DNA from 2 places in the Bradyrhizobium sp. WYCCWR 13022 genome. Region 1 is predicted to be linked to the other one. Evidence: predicted binding sites of a transcription regulator. Region 1 holds the regulator's gene; the other holds the start of a gene.

Region 1 (4,172 bases):
TCGGCAATGCGCTGAGGGCACTGGGGATCTGATCCCCGAACGGACCGCCCCTCTGGAACTATTTCGCCTCCGGGTTTGGAACCAAGTCGCTTTGTACATTTTTATACAGAGTTCCGGGAACGAATGCCCGTTTCCGGACTCATGAGTCCGTTGGGAATTCTACATCGGACTTATCATCGTGTTGGGCAAAACCTACCTCACCAAGCAGGCCTCTCTGCTGATGAAATACGCCAGAACCACCTCGGATTCTGACCTTTCCGCAAAACTGATCAGCAAGGCCGCCGATCTCAAGGCCCAGGCCGATCCGATGCCTGACAGGGACCAGAGTCCCGAAGCGCCAGACGTCAGTCCGGACAAGCAGCCGGGGACCTGACCGGTGCTGGCCGTGGCTCTCGTCATCCTCGCCATAGCCATCCTCGAACCGGTCTGCTTCGCCTTCCGGATCATGCCGCGGCGACTTTGATCTTGCGCCTTCGTCGCCGAGCTGACGACGCACGACAAATCATGCTGCGCGACCACCGTTTTGCCTCTGCGCCTGCACTCGGCTAGAACTCTCGCCGCCGATTTGCCCGAACGGGCGCAGCTGGAGTTTTCACCCGTGGCCCTGATGCCGGTTTCCGACGCGCTCGCCGCGGTGCTTGCCGGCGCGCAGCCGCTGACCGAAGAGGTCGTCGCACTCGAGGCGGCCTTCCACCGCGTGCTCTCGCGCGACGTCGCGGCGCGGCGGACGCAGCCGCCGCAGGCGATGTCGGCGATGGACGGCTATGCCGTTCGTGCGGCCGATGCGGCGAAGCCCGGGGCGCAGCTTGTCGTCGTCGGCGAAGTCGCAGCCGGCCGACCGTTCGCGGGGACCGTCGGCGCCGGCGAAGCCGTGCGAATCTTCACCGGTGGTGTCATCCCCGATGGTGCGGATGCGGTCGTTATCCAGGAGGACACCGTCACCGACGGCAAGCGCATCACCATCAAGGAGGCCGCCGTCACCGGGCGCCACATTCGCCCCGCCGGCATCGACTTCCGCGAGGGCGACGTGCTCCTGCGCAAGGGCGTACGGCTCACCGAGCGGGACCTTGCACTTGCCGCCGGCATGAACCACCCGCAGCTCGCGGTGTGCCGCCGTCCGAAAGTCGCGATCCTCGCGACCGGCGACGAACTGGTGATGCCGGGATCGACGCCCGGTCATGGCCAGATCGTCTATTCCAACGGCTACGCCCTGCACGCGCTCGCCCGCAGCGAGGGCGCCGACACCATCGACCTCGGCGTTGCCGCAGATACGCTTGCCGCCACCAGCGCCGGTATCCGCCGCGCGCGAGAATCCAGCGCCGACATCCTGATCACGACGGGCGGCGCCTCGGTCGGCGACCACGATCTGGTGCAGCAGGCCCTCCGGGACGAAGGCACTGCGATGGCGTTCTGGAAGATCGCAATGCGGCCGGGCAAGCCGATGATGAACGGACAGCTCGGAGCGATGCGCGTGATCGGCCTGCCCGGCAATCCCGTGTCGTCCTACGTGTGCGGTTTCCTCTTCATGGTCCCGCTGATTCGCGCTTTGTCCGGCCGTTCGGTTGTCCATCATCGCCGCGAACGCGCCGTGCTCGGCCGCGACGTCGGCGCCAATGACCAGCGCGAGGATTATCTGCGTGCGCGTCTCGACGAGCGTGACGACGGCACGCTCGTCGCCCTTCCCGTCAATCACCAGGACTCCTCGCTGCTTGCGAATCTCGCTGCGGCACAGGCACTTCTCGTGCGTCCGCCATTCGCACCGAAGGCCGAAGCGGGAGCGCCCTGCGAGGTGTTGCGACTGCCCGCCTGAGCGCATCGTTCGCAACCGTTCCGCGAACTTTGCCGCGTTCACGGTAAATTAAGCAGTTGCGGAACATGTATCGAACATATAGTGTCCGTTCATGATTTGTTTCGAGCATGTAGCGGCTTATTGCTGAATTCAGCGTCTCGGAATCGAACGACATCGTCAGGGGGATTTTGGTCGAGATGTTAACGCGCAAACAATACGAGCTCCTGCGGTTCATCAGCGAGCGGCTGAAGGAAAGCGGCGTGCCGCCCTCCTTCGACGAGATGAAGGACGCGCTCGATCTGCGCTCGAAGTCGGGCATCCACCGCCTGATCACGGCGCTCGAGGAGCGTGGCTTCATCCGCCGCCTGCCCAACCGGGCCCGCGCCATCGAGGTGATCAAGCTGCCGGAGCTCCAAGCCGCCGCCGGTAGCCGCCGCGGCTTCACGCCAAGCGTCATCGAAGGCAATCTCGGCAAGGTGCGCACGACATCGAGCCCGCCCGCCGACGAGGGCGAGCGTCCGGTCGCGGTGCCCGTCATGGGCCGGATCGCAGCCGGCACGCCCATCGAGGCGCTGCAGACCCGCAGCCACACCATCAGCGTCCCCCCTGACATGCTGGGCGCTGGCGAGCACTACGCGCTCGAAGTGCGCGGCGATTCCATGGTCGACGCCGGCATTCTCGACGGCGACATGGCGCTGATCCAGCGCAACGAGAGCTGCGACACCGGCGATATCGTGGTCGCGCTGATCGACGACGAGGAAGCCACCTTGAAGCGCTTCCGCCGCCGCGGCGCCTCGATCGCGCTGGAGCCGGCCAACGCGGCCTACGAGGTCCGCATCCTCCCGCCCAACCGGGTCAAGATCCAGGGCAAGCTGATCGGACTGTATCGGAAGTACTGAGCGCCGGACGACCTGAGCGCTCACGCGCAATCAACGATCGGAGCGGACGATTGTCCGCTCCGGCCGGATGGTCTTTCTGGTTTTGCACAGATTATCCGGCCCCCTCTCCAGCACTACATCCTCGGCACGCCGCGACGAAGCACGCATCGCTTCATAAGCCTCCAGGCGACCGAGGAGACAACCATGCGCAAGATCTTCCTGAGCACCGTCACGATGGCGCTGATTGCAGCATCGGCGTCACAAGCCCTCGCTGCGCAGCCGCAACATCGCGCCCGCAAGGCACCGCAGGCGACGAGCGCGCAATTGCGTGATGCGCATAATACCGTCGAGCAATCCTCGCGGCCGGCCTGGCCATATTCGGGCTGGTCGGCACCGGCCGGACGCTGACGGCGACGGTCGCCGAATGCACGGAAGCAGGCTTTGTTCCTAGCGGTTCGGGAAAGATATTGTGATTGCGGCTTGCGTATCCGGGCCGCAGATTTGCCTACAACCGAGCGGAGTCTTGCAGGCTTCCACTCTGATAGAGGCCTGCGCCTCCAGGCCAGAGGCGCGGGTTACTATCCCTGATGAGGAGCACCCGATGTGTGACTATAGCCTGCATGCCGTCGCGACACGTCCCGCAGAAGTCGGCGAGACGATCGTCACGACAACATTTCGCGGTACCTCGACGCGCGGCTTCGCCTCCGAAGCCGACATGTCGGTCGCGGTCTGCCTGCTGCCGGGAACGGAGCTCGCGTTCGCCGACAACGTCCGTTACGATAACAGGTGGATCTGGACGCGCACCGTCAACTCGCGCGTCGGCAAGTTCGGCAAGGTCGATCCGCACATTCCCGATCGTCATCACGATGCGATCGAATTCCCCGATGGCAAATACGTGCTGGTGACGCAGCTCGTCGAAGGTCAGCGCGCAACCGTGCTGCAACTGCCCGTGACCCAGCCGCTCGGCGAGCGCGAGCAGAAGCCGCAAGGGATCGCTGACAGCCGCACCACGACGCCGCGGCTGCCGATCGGCTGAAAGGTCGATCTTACTCCTCAGCCTGAAGGTCGGCCTCCGACGGTGTTACGTCCCGGGAGCGTGGAGCTACCGACCTTGGCATGAGGGTCTGCTCGAAGTCTCCATCGCCGGTCGCCGCCGGCGACCAGGGGCGGTTTGCGCCCCTTCCCCTCACAGCCTGAATCGCAAAACCGTCACCGCGCTGCGTGAGCGCCAGCGCGCCCTGGTGCGCGAGACGCGGTCGATCGACCACCATCGCGGCGCAATCCGGCGCCGTAGGCCTGGTCGTCACCACCAGCGCGGCACGACTGCAATCGTCGGCCAGCGCGTCGATGCGTATCGACAGCGCAATCATGCGACCGTCGGCGAGCGTCGTCACGCAGCCGGCGTCGTCGCATGACACGCCGTCACCAAGCGAGGCGCTGGCCGCGTCGCGCGGGTCAGCATCGGCGGCAAGCCACTCCTTGAGCAGAAAATTGTCCTTCTTCAT
Region 2 (4,172 bases), 100 kb from region 1:
CGCCAATGGGTATGTGGGCGAACGTAGGAAGAACGGAGACGGATTTCCAGAGGGACTTGCGAATCGTCAACGGATTGTTGGTGCGCTGGCGGGACTTGGCAGCAGCGCCTGGAGATCGGGACGGAAGGAACAACAAAAAGGCCGGCGCGAGGCCGGCCTTTCGTGACGATGAGACGTCGGTCGCGATCTTCAGATCAATACTTGGCGACGACCGGGCCGTTGAAGTGATAGTTCACGCCGACCTGCACGGTGTGGAAGTTGACCGTGCCGGTGGGCAGAGCGCCCGTGAAGTAGGTCTCGCCGCCAAGGCTGCGATACAGGTACTCGCCCTTGACCGACCACTGCGGAGCGAAGAACGCCTCGACGCCGGCGCCGACGGTCCAGCCAGAGTGCCACTTGCTGTCCGACACGGACACGCCGAGTGCGGAGAGGCTGATCTTGTTGTCGATCCAGGCGTAGCCGCCGGTGCCGTAGAACAGGACGTTGTTGACGGCATAGCCGATGCGGCCGCGGACGGTGCCCATCGCGTCGGTCTTCGAGCTCACGCTCACGACGCCAAAGCCGGGAACAGTGGCTGCGGCGGAGGCGCTGACGTCGGCCCAGGTGCCATCGGCCTCGATACCGAACACGACGTTGCCGGTCTGCCAGTTGTAGCCAGCGGTGCCGCCGACGAAGCCACCCTTCATCTTCGGGTCGCCAGAGGCGGCTTCCCAGGCGCCGCCGCCGACGATACCGAGATAGAAGCCGGTCCAGTTGTAGACCGAGGCCATCGCGACCGGAGCCTTGGTGTAGGGGCGAGCCGCCAGGTCGGCAGCCGAAGCGGCGCCGGTGAGGGCGATCAGAGCGGCCGAAGCCAACAAAATCTTTTTCATGTTCAAGTAATCCCAGTCCCAGTTTCTGTTGTTGTCTTCCGTGCGTCGGAAGCACAGCGGACGCGTTGGTCCAACTGATGTCGTGCTTACACCACTGAAGCTGTAAGTTGTGTCTCTCAAAAGTCACAACGAATACAAAATGTAATACTCACTGACCTATAGTTCCCCATCGGGAACAGGCAACAAAAAGGCCGGCACGAGGCCGGCCTCCGATTCCCGAATGATTTCAGGAAGATCAGTACTTCGCGATGATGGGGCCGCCCCAGCGATAGTTGAGGCGGACGAGGCCCATGTCGACGTCCTGGCTGATCCGGTCGGTCTGGAATGCGCCGCCGCCGACGGGCGCGTTGAGCGTGAGCGTCCGGTTGCCGAGGAAGATGTGATCGTACTCGACGCCGACCGTCCAGTTGGGCGCGAAGCCGAATTCGAGGCCGGCCCCGACCGTGCCGCCCCAGCGGGTGTCGCTGGTTGAGGCGAGCAGGGTGCCTGCACCGACGAAGCCGGGCGCCGTGTAGATGTCGAACTTGTCCGCGACTACGGCGCCGCCGCCCTTCACGTAAAACAGCACGTTGTTCCAGGCATAGCCGATCTGGCCTGTGAACAGGCCGAAGGCGTCGATCCGCGAGCGGTTACGCTGCGCCAGGAAGAAATTGCTGACATTGTCGCCGGAGAAGTCGGCCCAGTTGCCCTGGCCTTCGAGGCCGAACACCCAGCTGGCCGATTGCCAGCGATAGCCGACCTGGCCGCCGACCGTGCCACCGGTGGCGTTGTGGCAGCCTTCGCCGCCCACGAATGCGCCGCCGCCGAGAACGACGTTGTCCCAGCATTTGTGGCTCGATCCGCCGCCGCCGTTGATGCCGATGTAGAAGCCGCTCCAGTCGTAGATGGTGGCGATCATCGGCGGCGGCGCCTTGGTGTAGGGACGAGCCGCAAGATCTGCTGCACTCGCGGGTGCAGACAGGCCCATTGCAACAATACCAATTGTACCGAATAGAATTTTCTTCATTGCAGTCTCCCCAGTGTCGTCCGCTTCAGATGTCCCCGAAGCGGCCCATCAGGCGCGACGCCCATCAGAACCAATTCCGAGAAAACCGTAATCCAATCGAACGCCCGAGTCCGTCTCTGGAATGCAACAGTCGGCGGGCAACTGACATGCGCTTAACCTGATGAATGTTAAGCGTTTTCCGGCTCTGTTCGGTTCCAATTCATGACGGCGTGCATAGCGGGGCAGGGTGTTCGTATGCACGCTTCGGTCGCATCAATTTCGATGGGAACAAATCTGGAACAAATGTCTGGCCGGTGCTATATGTGGGGATAACCGAGGGCGTGACGGGCCGATCGGCCCTTGTAAGCGTATAGGGTCGGCCCAACGGGCGGCAGCGCGGGCGCGCCTTTTTCGAAATTCAGTGGCATTTGGAGTGGAGAGCGGCGATGGCGGGAAGCGTCAACAAGGTCATTCTGGTTGGAAATCTCGGCAAGGATCCGGAAATCCGCCGCACCCAGGACGGGCGGCCGATCGCGAATCTGAGCATCGCGACCTCCGAGACCTGGCGCGACAAGAACAGCGGCGAGCGCAAGGAAAAGACCGAGTGGCACCGTGTCGTGATCTTCAACGAAGGGCTGTGCAAGGTCGCCGAGCAGTATCTGAAGAAGGGCGCCAAGGTGTACATCGAGGGCGCGCTTCAGACCCGCAAATGGACTGATCAGAGCGGCGTGGAGAAGTACTCCACCGAGGTCGTGCTCCAGGGCTTCAACTCGACGCTGACGATGCTCGACGGCCGCGGCGGCGGCGGAGGAGGCGGCAGCTTCGGCGACGAGCCGGGCGGCGATTTCGGCTCCTCGGGTCCCGTCAGCAGCGCACCGCGCCGCCCGGTTGCCGCCGGCGGCGGTGGCCGCAACAACGACATGGACGACGACATCCCGTTCTGAGGCGGGCAAGTTTCGTTTCCAACTTTGCTGCGCTCGCGTAGAGCGTCAGGATTTCCTACCAATTTACGGGCTGAGCTCGGTTTTCCGGGCCGGCCTCATGTGCTGCCTGAAGCCTTTGACGGGCCATGATGTGAATGGTATTAACTTAATGTTAATCATATTCACATGGGATCCCGGCCGAAGGGACGCGTCACATGAGCCCCGCCGCTGCTTGACGCTGCTCCGGCGATCCCGCTGCACGCCTTCGCGGCGATGGCGGCCTTCGTGCTCGGCATCGTTCAGTTCGCCGCCCCCAAGGGTACGCTGCCACACCGGACGATCGGCTGGATCTGGGTGGCGCTGATGGCCCTGGTAGCGGTCTCGTCGTTCTGGATCCACCAGATCGCCTGGTCGGGCCGTTCAGCCCGATCCATCTGCTGTCGATCTTCACGCTGGTGATGCTGCCGCTTGCGGTATGGCGGGCGCACACGCATCGCGTCGTCGCTCACCGGTGGAGCATGATCTTCATTTTCACCGGCGCGCTGGTGGTGGCGGGCCTGTTCACGCTGCTGCCCGGGCGCATCATGCACAGCGTGTTTTTCGGGGCGTAACGGGCAGTTCCGCCCGGCTCGTGCGGGCCCCGTTCCCGATGGTGGTGGACAAGGTCTAAGTCTCTGGAAAAACAGTCGGAAAAAGCGCTGTCTCGACCCTTGCAAGGGTGGTTATCAGGGCCTCGATGCGCTATATGATTCCCAGATAAAATTTCACCGGATTCCCCCTTGGCTGACGACGACAACAAGCCCGGCGACCAGCCGGCGCAACCCTCGGACATTCGCCCCGTTTCGATCTACGAGGAGATGAAGAAGTCCTATCTCGATTACGCCATGAGCGTGATCGTGTCGCGCGCGCTGCCCGATGCGCGCGACGGGTTGAAGCCGGTTCATCGCCGCATCCTGTTCTCGATGAACGAGGAAGGCTACACGCCCGACAAGAAGCACAAGAAGTCGGCCGGTATCGTCGGCAACGTCATGGGCCAATACCATCCGCATGGCGACCAGGCGATCTATGACGCGCTGGTGCGCATGGCGCAGCCTTTCTCGATGCGCGAGCTGCTGGTGGACGGGCAGGGCAATTTCGGCTCGGTCGACGGCGATCCGCCTGCGGCAATGCGCTACACCGAGTCACGCCTGACCAAGATCGCGCTCAAGCTGCTCGACGACATCGACAACGAGACCGTCGACTTCCAGGACAACTATGACGGCTCGACCAAGGAGCCGGTGGTTCTGCCGGCCCGGTTCCCCAACCTGCTGGTCAATGGCGCAGGCGGCATCGCGGTCGGCATGGCCACCAACATCCCGCCGCACAATCTCGGCGAAGTCATCGACGCGTGCC

What was found. The regulator LexA, encoded in region 1, represses DNA repair genes until DNA is damaged. The targets are predictions, from matches to a motif close to TGTTCNNNNTGTGTTCNG.
Region 2: QY049_RS01905 (single-stranded DNA-binding protein) is a predicted target of LexA. The motif match lies at 2,142-2,159, and genes of this name have one in related genera.

Annotation. Positions count from the first base shown of each region.
Region 1 covers NZ_JAUIZJ010000002.1:91,780-95,951, reverse strand. The annotation lists gene QY049_RS01405 (HAD family phosphatase) at 1-32, shown strand, start outside; gene QY049_RS01400 (hypothetical protein) at 179-373, shown strand; gene glp (gephyrin-like molybdotransferase Glp) at 599-1,810, shown strand; gene lexA (transcriptional repressor LexA) at 1,987-2,688, shown strand; gene QY049_RS01385 (hypothetical protein) at 2,872-3,075, shown strand; gene QY049_RS01380 (hypothetical protein) at 3,269-3,703, shown strand; gene QY049_RS01375 (ComEC/Rec2 family competence protein) at 3,714-4,172, opposite strand, start outside.
Region 2 covers NZ_JAUIZJ010000002.1:196,669-200,840, forward strand. The annotation lists gene QY049_RS01895 (outer membrane protein) at 195-872, opposite strand; gene QY049_RS01900 (outer membrane protein) at 1,108-1,878, opposite strand; gene QY049_RS01905 (single-stranded DNA-binding protein) at 2,304-2,801, shown strand; partial or broken gene QY049_RS01910 (DUF2306 domain-containing protein) at 3,054-3,391, shown strand; gene gyrA (DNA gyrase subunit A) at 3,560-4,172, shown strand, end outside.